4 regions of the Streptomyces sp. NPDC006529 genome follow, and region 3 is predicted to be linked to each of the others. Evidence: riboswitches for the same ligand, from Rfam matches in the RefSeq annotation. Region 3 holds a riboswitch; each other region holds the start of a gene.

The links. A riboswitch is a leader RNA that binds a small molecule or an ion and turns the genes downstream of it on or off. The one in region 3 is predicted to bind cyclic di-AMP.
Region 1: another riboswitch for cyclic di-AMP. It lies ahead of ABZY31_RS15415 (transglycosylase family protein); the one in region 3 lies ahead of ABZY31_RS08500 (M23 family metallopeptidase).
Region 2: another riboswitch for cyclic di-AMP. It lies ahead of ABZY31_RS05815 (LysM peptidoglycan-binding domain-containing M23 family metallopeptidase); the one in region 3 lies ahead of ABZY31_RS08500 (M23 family metallopeptidase).
Region 4: another riboswitch for cyclic di-AMP. It lies ahead of ABZY31_RS20785 (LysM peptidoglycan-binding domain-containing protein); the one in region 3 lies ahead of ABZY31_RS08500 (M23 family metallopeptidase).

The regions. Positions count from the first base shown of each region.
Region 1 is NZ_JBEXPB010000018.1:20,260-24,461, reverse strand. Features, by position in the region: gene ABZY31_RS15425 (septum formation initiator family protein) at 1-280, opposite strand, end outside; gene eno (phosphopyruvate hydratase) at 398-1,684, opposite strand; gene ABZY31_RS15415 (transglycosylase family protein) at 1,944-2,651, opposite strand; cyclic di-AMP (ydaO/yuaA leader) riboswitch at 2,654-2,826, opposite strand; gene ABZY31_RS15410 (transglycosylase family protein) at 3,102-4,145, opposite strand.
Region 2 is NZ_JBEXPB010000004.1:206,904-211,105, forward strand. Features, by position in the region: gene ABZY31_RS05805 (aspartate aminotransferase family protein) at 1-300, shown strand, start outside; gene ABZY31_RS05810 (tyrosine-protein phosphatase) at 350-1,156, opposite strand; cyclic di-AMP (ydaO/yuaA leader) riboswitch at 1,433-1,654, shown strand; gene ABZY31_RS05815 (LysM peptidoglycan-binding domain-containing M23 family metallopeptidase) at 1,659-2,675, shown strand; gene ABZY31_RS05820 (SGNH/GDSL hydrolase family protein) at 2,843-3,652, shown strand; gene ABZY31_RS05825 (MBL fold metallo-hydrolase) at 3,768-4,202, shown strand, end outside.
Region 3 is NZ_JBEXPB010000007.1:139,504-143,705, forward strand. Features, by position in the region: gene ABZY31_RS08495 (pitrilysin family protein) at 1-1,231, shown strand, start outside; cyclic di-AMP (ydaO/yuaA leader) riboswitch at 1,438-1,593, shown strand; gene ABZY31_RS08500 (M23 family metallopeptidase) at 1,606-2,409, shown strand; gene ABZY31_RS08505 (GntR family transcriptional regulator) at 2,578-3,243, shown strand; gene ABZY31_RS08510 (HPr family phosphocarrier protein) at 3,449-3,730, opposite strand; gene ABZY31_RS08515 (GNAT family N-acetyltransferase) at 3,953-4,202, shown strand, end outside.
Region 4 is NZ_JBEXPB010000030.1:11,625-15,826, reverse strand. Features, by position in the region: gene ABZY31_RS20795 (alpha/beta fold hydrolase) at 1-38, opposite strand, end outside; gene ABZY31_RS20790 (S-(hydroxymethyl)mycothiol dehydrogenase) at 239-1,324, opposite strand; cyclic di-AMP (ydaO/yuaA leader) riboswitch at 1,780-2,025, shown strand; gene ABZY31_RS20785 (LysM peptidoglycan-binding domain-containing protein) at 2,030-2,812, shown strand; gene ABZY31_RS20780 (glycoside hydrolase family 20 protein) at 2,862-4,202, opposite strand, start outside.

The sequences.
Region 1 (4,202 bases), on a different contig from region 3:
CGTCGCGCAGCTCGTCCAGCCGCTTGCGCGCCCCGTCGGCGCTCCGCTGCTGGTCGGCGATCTCCGAGCGCTGGGAGACGTACTGGCGCATCGGGTACGCGAGGGCGACGACCAGCGTACAGAGCACCAGCACCAGCAACGCGGCCCGGCCGGTCAGCCGGCTGCGGCGGACCTGACGGCGCGTCTGCGAGCGGTAGACGTGGGCCGCGGTCCGTTCTCCGAGCTGCTTGAGCCTGGTCGCGGTCGAGAAGGTGGAGAACCGATCCCGGTTCCCGGCCATTGACTCCGCCTCCCCTGTAGCGCACACAGCAATACGTCCCCGCACACGGTACGGGACCGAGCGCGGGGACGTACGGAGGCTGCCTGGCCCCGCGGGGATGAACCCCGCGGAGGAGGGTCAGCCCTTGAAGCGCGGGAAGGCGGAGCGGCCCGCGTACACCGCGGCGTCGTCGAGGATCTCCTCGATGCGCAGCAGCTGGTTGTACTTGGCGACGCGGTCCGAGCGGGCCGGGGCGCCGCTCTTGATCTGACCGCAGTTCACCGCGACGGCGAGGTCGGCGATGGTGACGTCCTCGGTCTCGCCGGAGCGGTGCGACATCATGCACTTGAAGCCGTTGCGCTGGGCCATCTCGACGGCGTCCAGGGCCTCGGTCAGCGAACCGATCTGGTTCACCTTGACGAGCAGGGCGTTCGCCGAGCCCTCTTCGATGCCGCGGGCGAGGCGCTCCGGGTTGGTGACGAAGAGGTCGTCGCCGACGATCTGGACCTTGGAGCCCAGGCGGTCGGTGAGGATCTTCCAGCCGGCCCAGTCGTCCTCGAACAGCGGGTCTTCGAGGGAGACCAGCGGGTACGCGGCGCAGAGCTCCTCGTAGTACTCGGTCATCTCGGCGGCCGAGCGGGACTGGCCCTCGTACTCGTACTTGCCGTCCTTGTAGAACTCGGACGCGGCGGCGTCGAGCGCCAGCGCGATGTCCTTGCCCGGGACGTAGCCGGCCAGCTTGATGGCCTCGACGATGAGGTCGAGCGCGGCGCGGTTGGACTCCAGGTTCGGGGCGAAGCCGCCCTCGTCGCCCAGGCCGGTGGAGAGGCCCTTGCTGTGCAGGACCTTCTTGAGGGTGTGGTAGACCTCGGAACCCCAGCGCAGCGCCTCGGAGAAGGACTCCGCGCCGATCGGAGCGATCATGAACTCCTGGATGTCCACGTTGGAGTCGGCGTGCGACCCGCCGTTCAGGATGTTCATCATCGGAACGGGCAGCAGGTGCGCGTTCGGGCCACCGAGGTAGCGGAAGAGCGGCAGGTCCGAGGCCTCGGACGCGGCGTGCGCGACGGCCAGGGAGACACCGAGGATCGCGTTGGCGCCCAGCGAGCCCTTGTTGTCGGTGGCGTCCAGGTCGCACATGGCCTGGTCGATCAGGCGCTGCTCGGTGGCGTCGTAGCCGACGAGCTCCGGGCCGATCTGCTCGATGACGGCGAGGACGGCCTTCTCGACGCCCTTGCCGAGGTAGCGGTTGGCGTCACCGTCCCGCAGCTCGACGGCCTCGAAGGCACCGGTGGAGGCGCCGGACGGAACAGCAGCACGGCCGGTGCTGCCGTCGTCGAGGCCAACCTCGACCTCGACCGTGGGGTTGCCTCGGGAGTCCAGGATTTCCCGGGCTACGACGACGTCGATGGACGGCACGAGCATCTCCTTATGGGATGTGGCGCTGGGTGTGCGGTGGCGTGTCGGGCCGTGGGACGGCCCTGCCGCTTAGAGCCTAACCGGATCGGGGCGGTCGGCCCGCCGAGCAACCGCTCCCTGGGACGAAAAAGGGTGGGAATACCCCTCTTACAGGACATAGAGCAAGGCTGAAGGCGGGATTCCGCCCGCGGAAACACGACGGCCCGGCGCGTGGGGGGATACGCGCCGGGCGGTGGTGGTCATGCGTGGAGCGTTACCGCGGGGTTCAGCTGAGCTTCAGCTTCTGACCCGGGAAGATCAGGTCGGCGTCCTGCACGATGTCCTTGTTCAGCTCGAACACGTGCTGCCAGCCGCCCTTGACGGCGTTCGCCTGGGCGATGGTGCCGAGGGTGTCGCCGGCCTTGACCTCGTAGGAGCCGTTGCCCGTCTTGGGGGCCTCGGCGGCCGGGGTCTTCTTGACGGGGGCCGGGGTCTCGGCGCGCTCGGAGCGGGTGACCGGCGCCTCGGCGCGCTTGGTCTCCTGCTTCGGCTGGGCCTTCTTCTCGGCCTTCTTCTCGGGCTTGGCCTGCTTGGGGGCCTCGGCCGCGCCGCCGTTGTAGGCCGCGTTCGACAGGCCCACGCCGCAGGACGGCCACGCGCCCTTGCCCTGGCCCTTGAGGACCTTCTCGGCGATGGCTATCTGCTGCGACTTGGTGGCCTGGTTGGCCTGCGGGGCGTAGGCCTTGCCGCCGTACGCCGCCCAGGTGGAGGACGAGAACTGCACGCCGCCGTAGTAGCCGTTGCCCGTGTTGATGGACCAGTTGCCGCCGGACTCGCACGCGGCGACGGCGTCCCACTGGGAGGTGGTCGCGGCGCTCGCGGCGCCCGCGGTCATCAGCGGGGCCGCCACGGCGACACCGGCGACACCGACGAGGGTGACGACACGGGTGGCCTTGGAGGCGCGACGGTGCTTGCCCTTGCCGGAAAGCAGCATGGTTTTCTCCTCACCGACGCCTGCGAAGTGAGCTGTCGGGTTCGGGCGGATGAGTTGCCCGGTCGCGCACCGTGGTGCGCGGCTTAACCCCAAGCCGGTTCCGTGACCGTCTCTCAACGGCCGGTTCCGGCACTTACCTTGGTTCCCCCGCTCCTGCCTTCGGCGCTTGCGCGACGACTGTTCCCTCCGTCCGCCGGCAGGATTCGGCGATGCGGTCGAAGGAGCCCGCGGTGGCGAGCGATTCAGAAGGTAGACAGGTCTCTCCCCGATGTTCAACGAGGGACATCGGGGAGAAACGGGCCCTACTTGCGCTCCCGGGACGGGTGTTTACGCAGGTGAGAGCCGGGTTTGCGGCAGTCTCCGACCAGGACACGCCAGTTGGACCGAAGAGATGCATGTCTCACTTGCACGAATGGGACATACAAGGCGATCTTCGCGCCCGAAGTGCCCCTATTTCTGGCTTAGATCGAGATTCTGCCCCGGGGTGATGAGGTCGGCGTCGTGCCCGATGACCTGCTGATTGGCCTCGTAAAGGGCATTCCAGCCACCCTCGACCCCCTGGGCGGTCGCGATCGCCGTCAGGTTGTCCCCGGCCTTGACGGTGTACGACGGATCCGACAGGGCGTCAGGGGCCGCGGACGTCTCCGCGGCGGGCGTTCCGCGGTGCTTTCCACCGGTTGCCGACGTTTCGCCCTGCGGCGTGGCCGCGGAGCCGGGCGTGGCGGCCGGGCCCGTCGGGGCCACCGGGGCCGCGGGGTTCGACGGGGAGGCCGTCGGACCGCCCGGGAGCGCGGAGCCACCGGTTACGGGCGCCACGGGCGTTCCGGTGGGCCCGGTCGGGGTGGCGGGGCCACCGGTCTCGGGCGCCGGGGGTGGCATGACGGGCAGTCCGGAGGTCAGCGGGGTCTCGGGGACCGCCGGCAGCGCGCCGGGCGAGGCGCTGGCCCCGGACGGGGTGGTGGCTCCGGGGATGTGCCCGGTGGAGGCCGGCGTCGAGGCGGGCGCGGGCGCTCCGGCGAGCGGACCCGTGCCGGAGGCCGGGGTTCCTTCGGGGCGCAGCGGGCTCGGCGCGACGGAACCGGAACCTGCGCGGCCCGGGTCGACGGTGGGCGCGGGGCCGCCCCGGGTGAGCCCGGAGGACTCCCCGCACAGCGGCCAGGCCTGCGGTCCCTGCGAGGCGAGGACCCGCTCGGCGATGGCTATCTGCTGCGAGCGGCTGGCGAGGTCGGGCCGCGCGGCGAACTCCAGCCCGCCCGCGCTCTTCCACTGTTCCAGCGTGAACTGGAGTCCGCCGTACGACCCGCTGCCGAAATCGGCGCTCCAGGTTCCGCCGCTCTCACACTCGGCCACCCTGTCCCAGGTGGTGGTCTCGGCCGCGTTCGCGCCGGAGGCGGCGAACAGCGGCAGAGCGAGCGCGGAGCCGGCGACTCCGGCGGTGACGACGAGGGCGGGGACCTGACGGGGGCGTCTGTGGCGGCCGTTCCCGGAACGCATGAGGGTGGACCTTTCGCGTGGCGGCGGGGGCGACGCGAACCTAGCCGGGTTCGAACG
Region 2 (4,202 bases), on a different contig from region 3:
TTCGGCCGCCCGTCCTCGCTCGGCCTGCGCAGCCGGTGGACCATGCTCCAGGCCGCGCGCAAGGGGCTCTTCGCGCAGATGGTCGTCGTACCGCTGCTCCAGAAGCACCGGATCCTCACCCAGGTTTCCGGTGACCACCTGGAAGTGATCAAGCTCATTCCGCCGCTGATCGTGGACGAGGCGGACGTGGACCGCTTCGTGGGCGCCTTCCGGGACGTCATGGACGACGCCCACGGCGGGGGCGGGCTGATGTGGGACTTCGGCAGGACCCTGGTCAAGCAGGCCGTCGCGAACCGCTGACCCGCGGGGCGGCCCGCCGGTCGGCCGCCCGGCGGGCCGCCCGGCGCCGTCACTCCAGGAGGCGGTCGCGCAGCTCGTCGAGGGTCTCGGGCGCGAGCCCGAGGCCCTCGGCGAGGTAGCGGTCGGTGCTGCCCCAGATCTCCTCCAGGGTCTCGAAGGCCGCGTGCAGGTACTCGGCGCGCGCGTCGAAGAGCGGGGCGAGCAGCTCCATCACCTCGGGGGAGCGGGCCTCGGGGGTCCCGCCGCTGCGGCGCACCTTGTAGCGGCGGTGCGGAGCGTTCGACTCCAGGTAGTCCGCCACGATCGCCTCGCGCTCCACGCCGAGCGCGAGCAGCGTGACGGCGATCGAGAGACCGGCCCGGTCCTTGCCGGCCGCGCAGTGCATCAGGACCGGCACCTCGTTCCGGGCGAGCGCCTGCACGACCCGGCGGTGCTCGGCGGTGCGGGTCGTCACGATCTCCCTGTAGGAGGCGGCCATCCGCCGGGCGGCCTTGCCGTCGCCGAGGGCCTCCCGCAGCTGGCCGAGATCGCCGTCGCGGACCATCCGCCAGAACTCCGTGCCGTCCGCCGGGTCGGAGAGCGGGAGGTTGACGTTGCGCACGCCCGGCAGCTCGACGTCCGGGCCCTCCAGGGCGTGGTCGGCGGCGTTGCGGAAGTCGAAGACGGTGTGGAGACCCAGCGACGCGAGGAATTCCGTGTCGGTTTCGGTGGCATGCGCCAGATGTCCGCTTCGATAGACCTGTCCCGATCTGACCCTCCGTCCGTCGGTGGCCGGGAGGCCGCCCACGTCACGGAAGTTGCGCACTCCGGTCAGTTCCGGCTCCGTGGACGGGGCCTGGGGTATCTGCTGGGTCACGAAGACTCCTCCGTATCGTCGCGGCATGTCCGAATTGCGCTGGTTGAACGCAACTTGCCATAAGGGACCGGGAGATCGGGCCCGTCCCCGTGAGCAGGATCATACGGTGACCGTGAGTGTGTGATCGCTAAAGCCGAATTGCCTTGTGCGCAAGGGTGTTGCCGCAGCGGATTCCACGGAGGGTGACCGGAATTCCGGCGGTCCCTCACCCGCGCCATTACCCAAGGGAATTCGCGGCTTGTTCCACGGGACCGGAGCCAATACCTTCACCTCCACCCGGATGGACCGCCTAATCCTGCCACCGTCCGGCACCGCACCCGACGATCCACGCGCCCGGCAGGAGCGGGGGAACCAGGTAAGCCGCCGTTTCCGAAACCGATCTTCTCGATGTTCTCGAATGGATCTCCTCCGGACGGCTCGGGGTGAAGCCGTAGACCTACGGCCGGACATCTCCAGTCCGAACCCGACAGCTCACCTCGCAGGCGACGGAGAGGAATTCACCATGCCCGCAAAGGGAAAGCACCGCCGTCCGAAGTCCGCCGCGTTGACCCGCGGTCTCGTCGTCGCGGGCACCGGAAGCGCGGCGCTCGCGCTGCCGCTGCTGGGCGCCGCCGGCGCGCAGGCCGCCCCGCAGGCCACGGCTCCCGCCACCGCCGCGCTGCCGGCCCAGGCCCTCCCGGCCCAGGCTCCGGCGGCGCTCCGGGCCGCGGCCGCCGCGCCCGCGGCCTCCTCGGTGTACACCGTGGTGTCCGGCGACTGCCTCTCGGAGATCGCCGCGGAGCGGCACCTGAGCGGTGGCTGGCAGCGCCTCTACGCGGACAACCGCGAGGCCGTCGGCTCCGACCCCTCGCTGATCCACCCGGGGCTGAAGCTCGCGCTCGGCGGACCGGGCGAACAGGCTCCGGCGCCCGCCGCGCAAAGCGCCGAGGAACCCGCGCCGGTGGCGGACGCGGACGCGGACGCGGACGCGGACGCGGACGCGGGCCAGGACGAGGGCGCCGCCGCCGCGGAGGCCCCGGCCGCCCCGGCCGACGAGGGTGCGTCGCAGAAGGGGACGAGTGCTCGGGGCGGCACCTCCGCCGGCACGGGCTCGGGCAGCGGTACCGCCTCGGCCTCCGGCTTCGTCGCCCCGGTCTCCGCCTCCATCACCACCCAGTACCGGGCGAGCGGCAGCATGTGGTCCAGCGGTTACCACACCGGCGTCGACTTCGCCGTGGGCACCGGCACCACCGTCCGCGCGGTCGGCGCGGGCACCGTGGTCTCCGCCGGCTGGGGCGGCGCGTACGGCAACGAGGTCGTCATCCGGCACGCGGACGGCCGCTACTCGCAGTACGGCCACCTGTCCCAGCTCTCGGTCTCGGTCGGCCAGAGCGTGACCGCGGGCCAGAGCATCGGCCTCTCCGGTTCAACCGGCAACGTCACCGGCCCGCACCTGCACTTCGAGATCCGCACCGGGTCCGGCTACGGCACGGACATCGACCCGCTGGGCTACCTGCGCTCGAAGGGCGTGAACGTCTGACGCCACCGCCGCGTCGGTGTCCCCGCCTCCCTTGAAAGACCTGACGGACTCCTCACTTATTCCTTACCCGCCGGGTGGTAAAGATCACGGTCCGTCAAGGGGTGGCTACGGTCGCGTAGGTCACCGCCCGGGGTGGAGTATGAGCTCTCGTGGCAGCGACGACAGCGATGACGACGAAGACGACGGCACGGACGACGGAAATCAAGACGGCACTGCCGGGCATCGGCTCGTACGCGGCGATCGGGGACAGTTTCACCGAGGGTGTGGGCGACCCGGGGCCGGGGGGCCTGTGCGTGGGCTGGGCCGACCGGCTCGCCGTGCTCCTCGCGGACCAGCGCGAGGAGCACGACTTCCGGTACGCCAACCTCGCTGTGCGGGGGAAGCTCCTGGACCAGATCGTGGCCGACCAGGTGCCGCGGGCCAAGGAACTGGCGCCCGACCTGGTCAGCTTCTGCGCCGGGGGCAATGACATCATCCGGCCGGGGAGCGACCCCGACGACGTGGCGGAGCGGTTCGAGGCGGCCCTCGCCGACCTCGTCGGGTCAGTCGGCATGGTGATGATCACCACCGGTTTCGACACCCGCGGGGTGCCGGTGCTCAGGCACATCCGGGGCAAGGTGGCGACGTACTCGGCGCACGTCCGGTCCATCGCCGACCGGTACGGATGCCCGGTGCTCGATCTCTGGTCGCTGAAGTCCGTGCAGGACAGGCGGGCTTGGGACCACGACCGGCTCCACCTCTCGCCCGAGGGGCACACCCGGGTCGCGCTGCGCGCCGCGCAGGTGCTCGGCCTGGAGGTGCCCGCGGACCCGGACCAGCCGTGGCCCCCGCAGCAGCCGCGCGGCTCGGCCGAGGTGACCCGCGACAACATCCAGTGGGCACGGGAGCACCTCGTGCCGTGGATCGGCAGGCGATTGCGCGGGGAGTCCTCGGGGGACCGCATGGGGGCCAAGCGCCCGGACCTGCTGCCGCTGTAGGGGCCGGCCGTCGCGGGCGGGGCGGGGAGGCGCGCGGAATCCTTCGGGGGCAGTGTGCGTTGGGAGGGTGGTAGAACGTACGACCAGCCCTGCCCACTTCCCCTCTGGAGGCGCCTTGACCGGCTCCGACCCCGGCTCCCGTTCCTTGCGTCCACGGCTTCGCGCCCTGCGGCCCGAAGCCTTCGGCGCGGATCCGTCCGGCGCGCGGCTGGAGCGGATCCTGCGCTCGCCGAACTTCGCCGACGGCGTCTTTCAGAACCCGGTCGGTGCCCGGACCAGGCCTTCCGGCTCGATGGTGGAGTTCGCCAAGATCTATTTCCACAAGGAGCAGCGGGTCCGGCGCAACCCGGGCGCGCCCGTCCCGGTGCACCCGACGACCCTGGCCGATCTGGCGAAGCCGCCGGTCAGCGGCCTGCGGCTGACCTGGATGGGGCACTCCAGCGTGCTCGCGGAGATCGACGGACGCCGGGTGCTCTTCGATCCGGTGTGGGGAGAGCGGTGCTCTCCCTTCCCGTTCGCCGGACCCCGCCGACTGCACCCCGTACCGGTG
Region 3 (4,202 bases):
CAACCTCGCCGCCCCGCTGGACGCCGAACCGGCCGGGCTGGACGGCGTGGCCACGATCATGGCCCGCGCCCTGTCCGAGGGCACCGACAAGCACTCCGCCGAGGAGTTCGCGGCCGAGCTGGAGCGCTGCGGCGCCACCCTCGACGCGCACGCCGACCACCCCGGCATCCGGGTCTCCCTGGAGGTCCCGGCCTCCCGGCTCGCCAAGGCCCTGGGCCTGCTCGCCGAGGCCCTGCGCGCCCCCGCCTTCGCCGACAGCGAGGTGGACCGGCTGGTGCGCAACCGGCTCGACGAGATCCCGCACGAGCTGGCCAACCCGCAGCGCCGGGCCGCCAAGCAGCTCTCCCAGGAGCTGTTCCCGGCCACGCTGCGGATGTCCCGCCCGCGCCAGGGGACCGAGGAGACGGTGGCCCGGATCGACGCCGCGGCCGTACGCGCCTTTTACGAGGCCCACGTGCGCCCCGCCACCTCCACCGCGGTGGTGGTCGGCGACCTGACCGGCATCGACCTGGACGCCGTCCTCGCGGACACCCTGGGCACCTGGACGGGCGGCACGGCCGAGCCGCTCCCCGTACCGCCGATCACCGCGGACGACACGGGCCGCGTGATCATCGTGGACCGGCCGGGGGCGGTGCAGACCCAGCTGCTCATCGGGCGGATCGGTGCGGACCGGCACGACCGCGTCTGGGCGCCCCAGGTGCTCGGCACGTACTGCCTGGGCGGCACCCTCACCTCCCGCCTGGACAAGGTGCTGCGCGAGGAGAAGGGCTACACCTACGGCGTGCGCGCCTTCGGGCAGGTGCTGCGCTCCACCGCGGACGGCACCGGCGCGTCGATGCTCGCCATCAGCGGTTCGGTGGACACCCCCAACACGGGCCCGGCGCTGGAGGACCTCTGGAAGGTGCTGCGCACCCTCGCGGAGGGCGGTCTGACCGACGCGGAGCGGGACGTGGCGGTGCAGAACCTGGTGGGCGTGGCCCCGTTGAAGTTCGAGACGGCCGCGTCCGTCGCGGGGACCCTGGCCGACCAGGTCGAGCAGGGCCTGCCGGACGACTACCAGGCGCGGTTGTACGCGCGGCTGGCCGAGACGGGCACGGTGGAGGCCACCTCCGCCGTCGTCAACGCCTTCCCGGTGGACCGGCTCGTGACGGTGCTCGTCGGTGACGCCTCGCAGATCGAGGCGCCGGTGCGCGCGCTCGGAATCGGTGACGTGCGCGTCGTCGCGAACTGACGGTGAACCGCCCGTGAACTGAGCGGGCGCGGAAGGGGTTTCGGTGGCTTGGCCACCGGAACCCCTTTTGTCCGTTTGGCGGAGAGGTTGCTTCTATGTCACGTGACGTAGCTAACAATGGGGCGCGTGTGTTTGGTGATTACCCGAAGATCCGCCTAGCGTCGGGCGTGCTGTCCGTCAGTTGTGAACGCCGCACTCGCGGCACCGGGCAGCGATCGCCGAGTCCCCGTCAGGCGCGAGCCTGGGGAGCCGGGGACCCACGTCCCTGGGGTGAATCGGGCCATCTCGCAAGAGGGGGCCCGTAGGAGACCTTCCTGCTCCGAACCCGTCAGCTAACCCGGTAGGCGAGAGGGAAGGAAAGGATCAGCCCCTTCATGGCGTTCGGCAGCAGTCGTGCCTCTTCCGGCAAGCACCGTGGTTCCAGCCGTCTGAGCCGGAAGACCGCAGGTGTCGCCGGCATAGCCGCCCTCGCCGCCACCGGCGTCGCGGCCAGCCTCGCAGCCCCGGCCTTCGCCGCGGACAACCACCACTCCACCGCCCCCCAGGGTGACGGCATGAACGCCGTCGTCGTCGCGGACACCCTCGCCGGCGACCTGGAGGCCCAGGCCGACGCGCAGCGCAACGCCGCCGACGCCGCCGCCCTCAAGGCGCAGGCCGAGGCCGAGGCGAAGACGAAGGCCGCCGAGGCCCGCCGCATGGCCGAGGCGAAGGCCAAGGCCGAGCGCGAGGCCAAGGAGCGCGCGGACCGCGAAGAGGAGCGCAAGCGCCTCAACGCCTTCGTGCTGCCGGTCACCGGCTCCTACGTCAGCACCCAGTACGGCGCCGGCGGCAGCGCCTGGTCCTCCGGCAGCCACACCGGCGTCGACTTCCACGCCGCCGAGGGCACCGTCGTCCACGCCGTGGGCGCGGGCGTCGTCGTCGAGGCTGGCGACGGCGGTGCGTACGGCAACAACATCGTCATCAAGCACAACGACGGTACGTACACCCAGTACGGCCACCTCTCGCGGCTGAGCGTCTCCGCCGGCGAGCAGGTCACCGCGGGCCAGCAGATCGGGCTGTCGGGCAACACCGGCAACAGCTTCGGCGCGCACCTGCACTTCGAGGCCCGTACCGGCCCGTCCTACGGCTCGGACATCAACCCGCTGGCCTACCTGCGGTCCAAGGGCGTCGAGATCTGACCCGCCCGCGCACGCGCTGACCGAAGGCCCCGGCTCATCGAGCCGGGGCCTTCGTGTCGTGCGTGCCTTTGTGCCCATTTCCGAAAACCGTCCTCGGAAAAGAGCGCGCGTTGCCATAGAGTCGCGGTAATGGATTCGGCGGCAACGGTATTCAGCGGAGGTCCGGTCTTGCGAATTCCCGCGCACGCGGTTTGTACGGCGATCCGCGACGACATCGTCTCCGGGGTCTTCGGCCCGGGCTCCCGCCTCACCGAGGAGCTGCTCGCCCGGCGCTACGGAGTCTCCCGCGTCCCCGTCCGGGAGGCACTGCGCACCCTGGAGTCCGAGGGCTTCGTCACCACCCGCCGGCACGCGGGCGCCTGCGTCGCCGAGCCGACCGAGCAGGAGGCGGCCGACCTCCTGGAGGTCCGGATGCTGCTGGAGCCCCTCGCGGCGGCCCGGGCCGCCCGCCGGCGCAGCGAGGCGCACCTGAAGGTGCTGCGGGGGCTGGTACGGCTGGGCCAGGAGCGGGCCAGGAGGGGGCAGGGGGAGGATCTGCGATCCCTGGGCGGCTGGTTCCACGAGACGCTCGTGCAGGCCTCGGACAGCCCCGGCCTGATCGCGCTGCTCACGCAGATGCGCCACAAGGTTGCCTGGATGTACGCCGTGGACGCTCCGGTGCGGCCCGTGGAGTCCTGGGCGGAGCACGGCGCGATCGTGGACGCGGTGGCGCGCGGCGACGCGGAGCGGGCGCGGGCGCTGACCGCGGCCCACGCCGACCGCGCGGCCGGAGCGCACCGGCTGCGCGTGAGGACTTCGCAACCTGCCGTAAACATGGCGAGCGGCGGGCTTTAACACGGTCCCGATACAAAGGATTGATTTACCGGGCGGGAATTGTTTTTCCGGCCGCGTGGGTGCGTTCCGGATAAACGAAAAGGTCCGGGGGTGTTACGCGGCTTCGGGCGTTCCCGGGAAATGCGGCGGAGCCGTGGCCCCGGGTGCGGGGCCACGGCTCCGCCGTGGGTGGTGCGTGGGCCGGACCCGGGGGGTCGGCCGGGGGTCAGACGGTCTCGGGAAGCTCTTCGAGACCCTCGGCGACCAGCTTCGCCAGACGGTCCAGCGCGGCGTCCGCGCCCTCGGCGTCGGACGCGAGGACGATCTCCTCGCCGCCCTGGGCGCCCAGGCCCAGGACCGCGAGCATGGACGCGGCGTTGACCGGGTTGCCGTCGGCCTTGGAGATGGTCACCGGGACGCCGGAAGCGGTGGTCGCCCGGACGAAGATCGAGGCGGGACGAGCGTGCAGGCCCTCGGCCCAGCCGACGTTGACGCGGCGCTCTGCCATGGTGATGCCCTTCAGGTTCTTACGGTTGTCTAGACCAGTCTCTCACGGCACTCCGAGTGCTCCGGCCGACCTTCGGCCCCCGTTCACCTGCCGTTCGACCCTCCACAGCTTGCACTGGTTTGCCCCGGCTCGGCTACTGCGCCGCGCGCACGCGGCCCCGCGGGTGCGCCCCCGCCCGGCGCCCGCCCTCCGTCCGCCCAAACCAGGCTCTAGGGTGGCTCCATGACCACCGCGTCGGACCCCTCGTACCCGGCCCACTGGGAAGCGGACGTCGTGCTGCGCGACGGCGGCACCGCCCGGATCCGCCCCATCACGCCCGAGGACGCGGAGCGCCTGGTCAGCTTCTACGAACAGGTCTCGGACGAGTCGAAGTACTACCGGTTCTTCGCCCCCTACCCCCGGCTGTCCGCCAAGGACGTGCACCGCTTCACCCACCACGACTACGTGGACCGGGTCGGCCTCGCGGCCACCG
Region 4 (4,202 bases), on a different contig from region 3:
CCGGGCTGGCGGTAGCTGGGGCTGTGGCTGTGGGTCACGGACGATCCAAGGGTCGGGTGCGGTGGGTTCCGGTGCGGTGGGTTCCGGTGCGGGCCGTGCGGGCCCGGTGCTGCCTCCGGCGGCGCCTCAAACGCCGGCGGGGCTGACATCGCGGCGCCGTGGTCCGTCGGCGGGGCTGATGTGGCGCGCCTTGGGCCGACGGCGGGCCCCGGGCCGGGGGGTGGCCCGGGGCTTGTGGTCAGAAGAGGACGACCGAGCGGAGGACTTCGCCGCGTTCCATGCGGGCGAAGGCTTCCTCCACGTCGTCGAGCGCGATGGTCTCGGAGACGAACGCGTCGAGGTCGAGGCGGCCCTGGAGGTAGAGGTCGATCAACAGCGGGAAGTCCCGCTCGGGCAGGCAGTCCCCGTACCAGGAGGACTTGAGGGCGCCGCCGCGGCCGAAGACGTCGAGCAGCGGGAGTTCGAGGGCCATCTCCGGGGTGGGGACGCCGACCAGCACCACGGTGCCGGCCAGGTCGCGGGCGTAGAACGCCTGCCGGTAGGTCTCGGGGCGGCCGACGGCGTCGATGACCACGTCCGCTCCGTTGCCGCCGGTCAGCGCCTGGACCGCCTTGACCACGTCCTCGGTACGGCCGTTGACGGTGTGGGTGGCGCCCAGCCCCCTGGCCTGTTCCAGCTTGCGGTCGTCCAGGTCCACCGCGATGATCCGGCCCGCACCGGCGAGCCGGGCCCCGGCGACGGCCGCGTTGCCCACGCCGCCGCAGCCGATGACGGCCACCGAGTCGCCGCGGCCGACGTTCCCGGTGTTGAGGGCCGCGCCGAGGCCCGCCATCACCCCGCAGCCCAGCAGTCCGGCGGCGGCGGCCGAGGCCGCCGGGTCCACCTTGGTGCACTGGCCGGCGGCGACCAGGGTCTTCTCGGCGAAGGCTCCGATGCCCAGCGCCGGGGAGAGCGGAGTGCCGTCCTCCAGGGTCATGGACTGGGTGGCGTTGTGGGTGTCGAAGCAGTACCAGGGGCGCCCGCGCTTGCAGGCGCGGCAGCGGCCGCACACGGCGCGCCAGTTGAGGATCACGAAGTCGCCAGGGGCGACGCCGGTGACATCGGGGCCGACGGCCTCCACCACTCCGGCGGCCTCGTGGCCGAGGAGGAAGGGGAAGGCGTCGTTGATGCCGCCCTCCCGGTAGTGCAGGTCGGTGTGGCAGACCCCGCAGGCCTGGACCTGGACGAGCGCCTCGCCCGGCCCCGGGTCGGGCACGAGGATCGTTGTCGTCTCCACCGGCGCGCCCTTGCTCCGTGCGATGACCCCTCGTACGCGATGCGTCACGTCATACCCCGCTCTCCTGTGATCCGTCCCGTGCTGCGAACGTACACGGCGGGAGCCTCCCGTCGGGGCCACCGGCACACTTCGGGCGGCCGACGGCGCCCCGGAACCGCACGCCGGGGTCCCGCGGACGCCGGAAGCGCCGCCCGGGTGCGCGGAACTGCCGGAGGCGGCGCGGCCGGTGGAGGTGCGAGAAACACCTTTAGAGGCAGCTAGGGGTGATTTGCCCTTGAATGCGGAACGGGCGCTCCGGCGGTGATGTGAGTCACGCGGAACAGGCCGGACCGCCGCCACCCATAAAAGATCCGGAAGTCTCAATTCCGGGCCCAGCAATGAAATTCGGGATCCATGACCCGTACGGGTGTGACGCATTCCGCGGACCGGTACCGATAAGACGATCACCACGCGGAATTCGCCCCTTGTTCCCGCCCTCCCTCTTCGTTTACGGTCACCGCAATCCAGGTGGAACGCCGAATCCTGCCGCCACCCGGAAACCCATCCCACTTCACGTACGGCAGGAGCGGGGGAACCAGGTAGGCCGCCGGTCCGGATCATGAATCCGGACCGGCTCGGGGTGAAGTCGCACCACCGGCACGCACGCCTTCGTCATGCCCGAGGCATGTCCGGAACACGCGTGCCGCGGTGCGGCCGGACAGCTCCCGTCCGAACCCGACAGCTCACCTCGCAGGCGACGGAGAGGAATGCGCCATGTCCGCATCGGGCAAGCACCGCCGTCCCAAGAACAGCCGGGTGGCCCGTCTGGTCGCCGTCGCGGGCACCGGCGGTTTCGCCCTCGCCCTCCCGCTGATCAGCGCCTCCGGGGCGGAGGCCGCTCAGCCGGCCGCGGCCGCCAAGGCGCCCACCGCTTCCACGGCCGCGACGAAGGCCGCCGCGCCCACGGTCTATTCCGTGGTGCCCGGCGACACCCTTTCCAAGATCGCGCAAACGCATTCCGTGAGCGGCGGCTGGAAGAAGCTGTACGCGGACAACCGCTCGGTGATCGGCAGCGACCCGTCCGTCATCCGCCCGGGAACCAAGCTGACGATCGGCGGGGCCGCAAAGGCGAGTTCGGGATCGGCCAAGGCCACCGCCACGACCCTGGTCGCCAAGCGCAATACCACGGCCGCGCCCGCCCGCGCCGACCGTTCCGCACGGCCCACCACCCTGTACGCCAACAACCTCGACGGGTGGATCCGCCAGTCGCTGGAGATCATGGCCCAGCACGGAATTCCCGGAACCTACGACGGAATTCACCGCAACGTGCTGCGCGAGTCCTCGGGCAACCCGCTCGCCATCAACAACTGGGACTCCAACGCGGCCGCGGGCATTCCCTCGAAGGGCCTCCTCCAGGTCATCGACCCCACCTTCAGGGCCTACCACGTGCCCGGCACGTCGTCCGACTCCTACGACCCGGTCGCGAACATCACCGCCGCCTGCAACTACGCGGCCGCCCGCTACGGTTCGATCGACAACGTCAACGGCGCCTACTGAGCGGACCCCGGGCGGAGCACGCCGCGCGGGCCGGTCCCGGGATCCCGCTTCACCTCAGGCGGTCGGCCAGCGCGGTGAACTGACTCCACGTCGGCCCGGGCGGCCGCGGGTCCCAGACCTTCTGGGCGAGGGCGGCCAGCGGCAGCCGGATCCCGGCGGCGACCTGCGCCTGGGTCTGCGATCCGGCCAGGTCGCACCAGACGGCGAGCCGGGCGCCCAGGATCCGGTCGGCGTAGCGGGCGGGCACGGCCTCGGTGCCGCGCAGCACGAGCGGGGTCCACTGTTCGTAGATCCGCCGGCCGGTCGGGTAGGTGAAGTCGTTGGGCTCGCCGAGGACGTAGTACAGGTACTCGTCGTTGAGGTTGACCACGGGCCGGCCCTCGCGCAGGTACTCCAGGGGCGGGCGGGCGCCGATCTCCTTGCCCGTCCAGTACTCCACCTCGACGTCCCGCGCGGCGGTGGCCGCGCCCCCGGTGAAGAAGCCGTCGTTCCACGCCTTGGGCTGCCGGCCGGCGGCGCGGACCACGGCCGCGCGGTCGTTCAGCCAGCCGGTGGCCAGGTCGAAGACGCGCGCCCCGGCGCCGTACCGATTCCGGGCGGCCGCCGCGAGCTGCGGGAAGGAGGCCTGCGGGTCCTTGACGACCAGCGCCTGGTACTCGTCGGCGCCGACGTGCCAGCGCGCGCCGGGGAAGAGCGGCAGGTATTCGCGCAGCAGTTCGTCGACGAGCCGCGCGGACGCCGGGTCGGAGATGTCCACGGCGCCCTTGACGGCCCGCCCGGCCGCGTCGCGCAGCTGGAGGGCGGGGTGGGCGCGCAGGACGGCGCCCAGGTGTCCGGGCGAGTCGATCTCGGGGACGACCTCGATGTGCAGGCTCCGGGCGAGGGCCACGATGGCGCGCACCTCGGCCTGGCTGAGGTGCGGGTCGGAGACGATCTCGGGGTGGCTGACGGAAGCGATGCGGAAGGCCTGGTCGTCGGAGAAGTGCAGGCCCAGCTGGTTGAGCTTGAGGTCGGCCATCTCGCGCAGCCGGTCCTCGATCCACGGCGCGGTGAAGTTCTTGCGGGCTATGTCGAGGTTCAGGCCGCGCTGCGGGCGGTCCGGCGCGTCCTTGACCGTTCCCTCGCCGATGGATCCGGCGCCGCGGACGGCCTGTTCGAGGGTGCGCGTGCCGTAGAAGACCCCGGCGTCGTCGGGCCCGGTGATGCGGACGCCGCCGCCCCGCACCGTGAGGGTGTAGGACTCCGGGGCGGCCTTGGCGCCGCTCGCGGGGGCCTTGTCGAGAGCGAGTTCCACGTCGCCGGGCCGGAGCGGGCCGCCGTCCTCGGCGTAGCCCAGCTCCAGGTCGCGGGCGAGCATCTTCCCCTCGTCGCCGAGGGCGGCCGCGTCGGC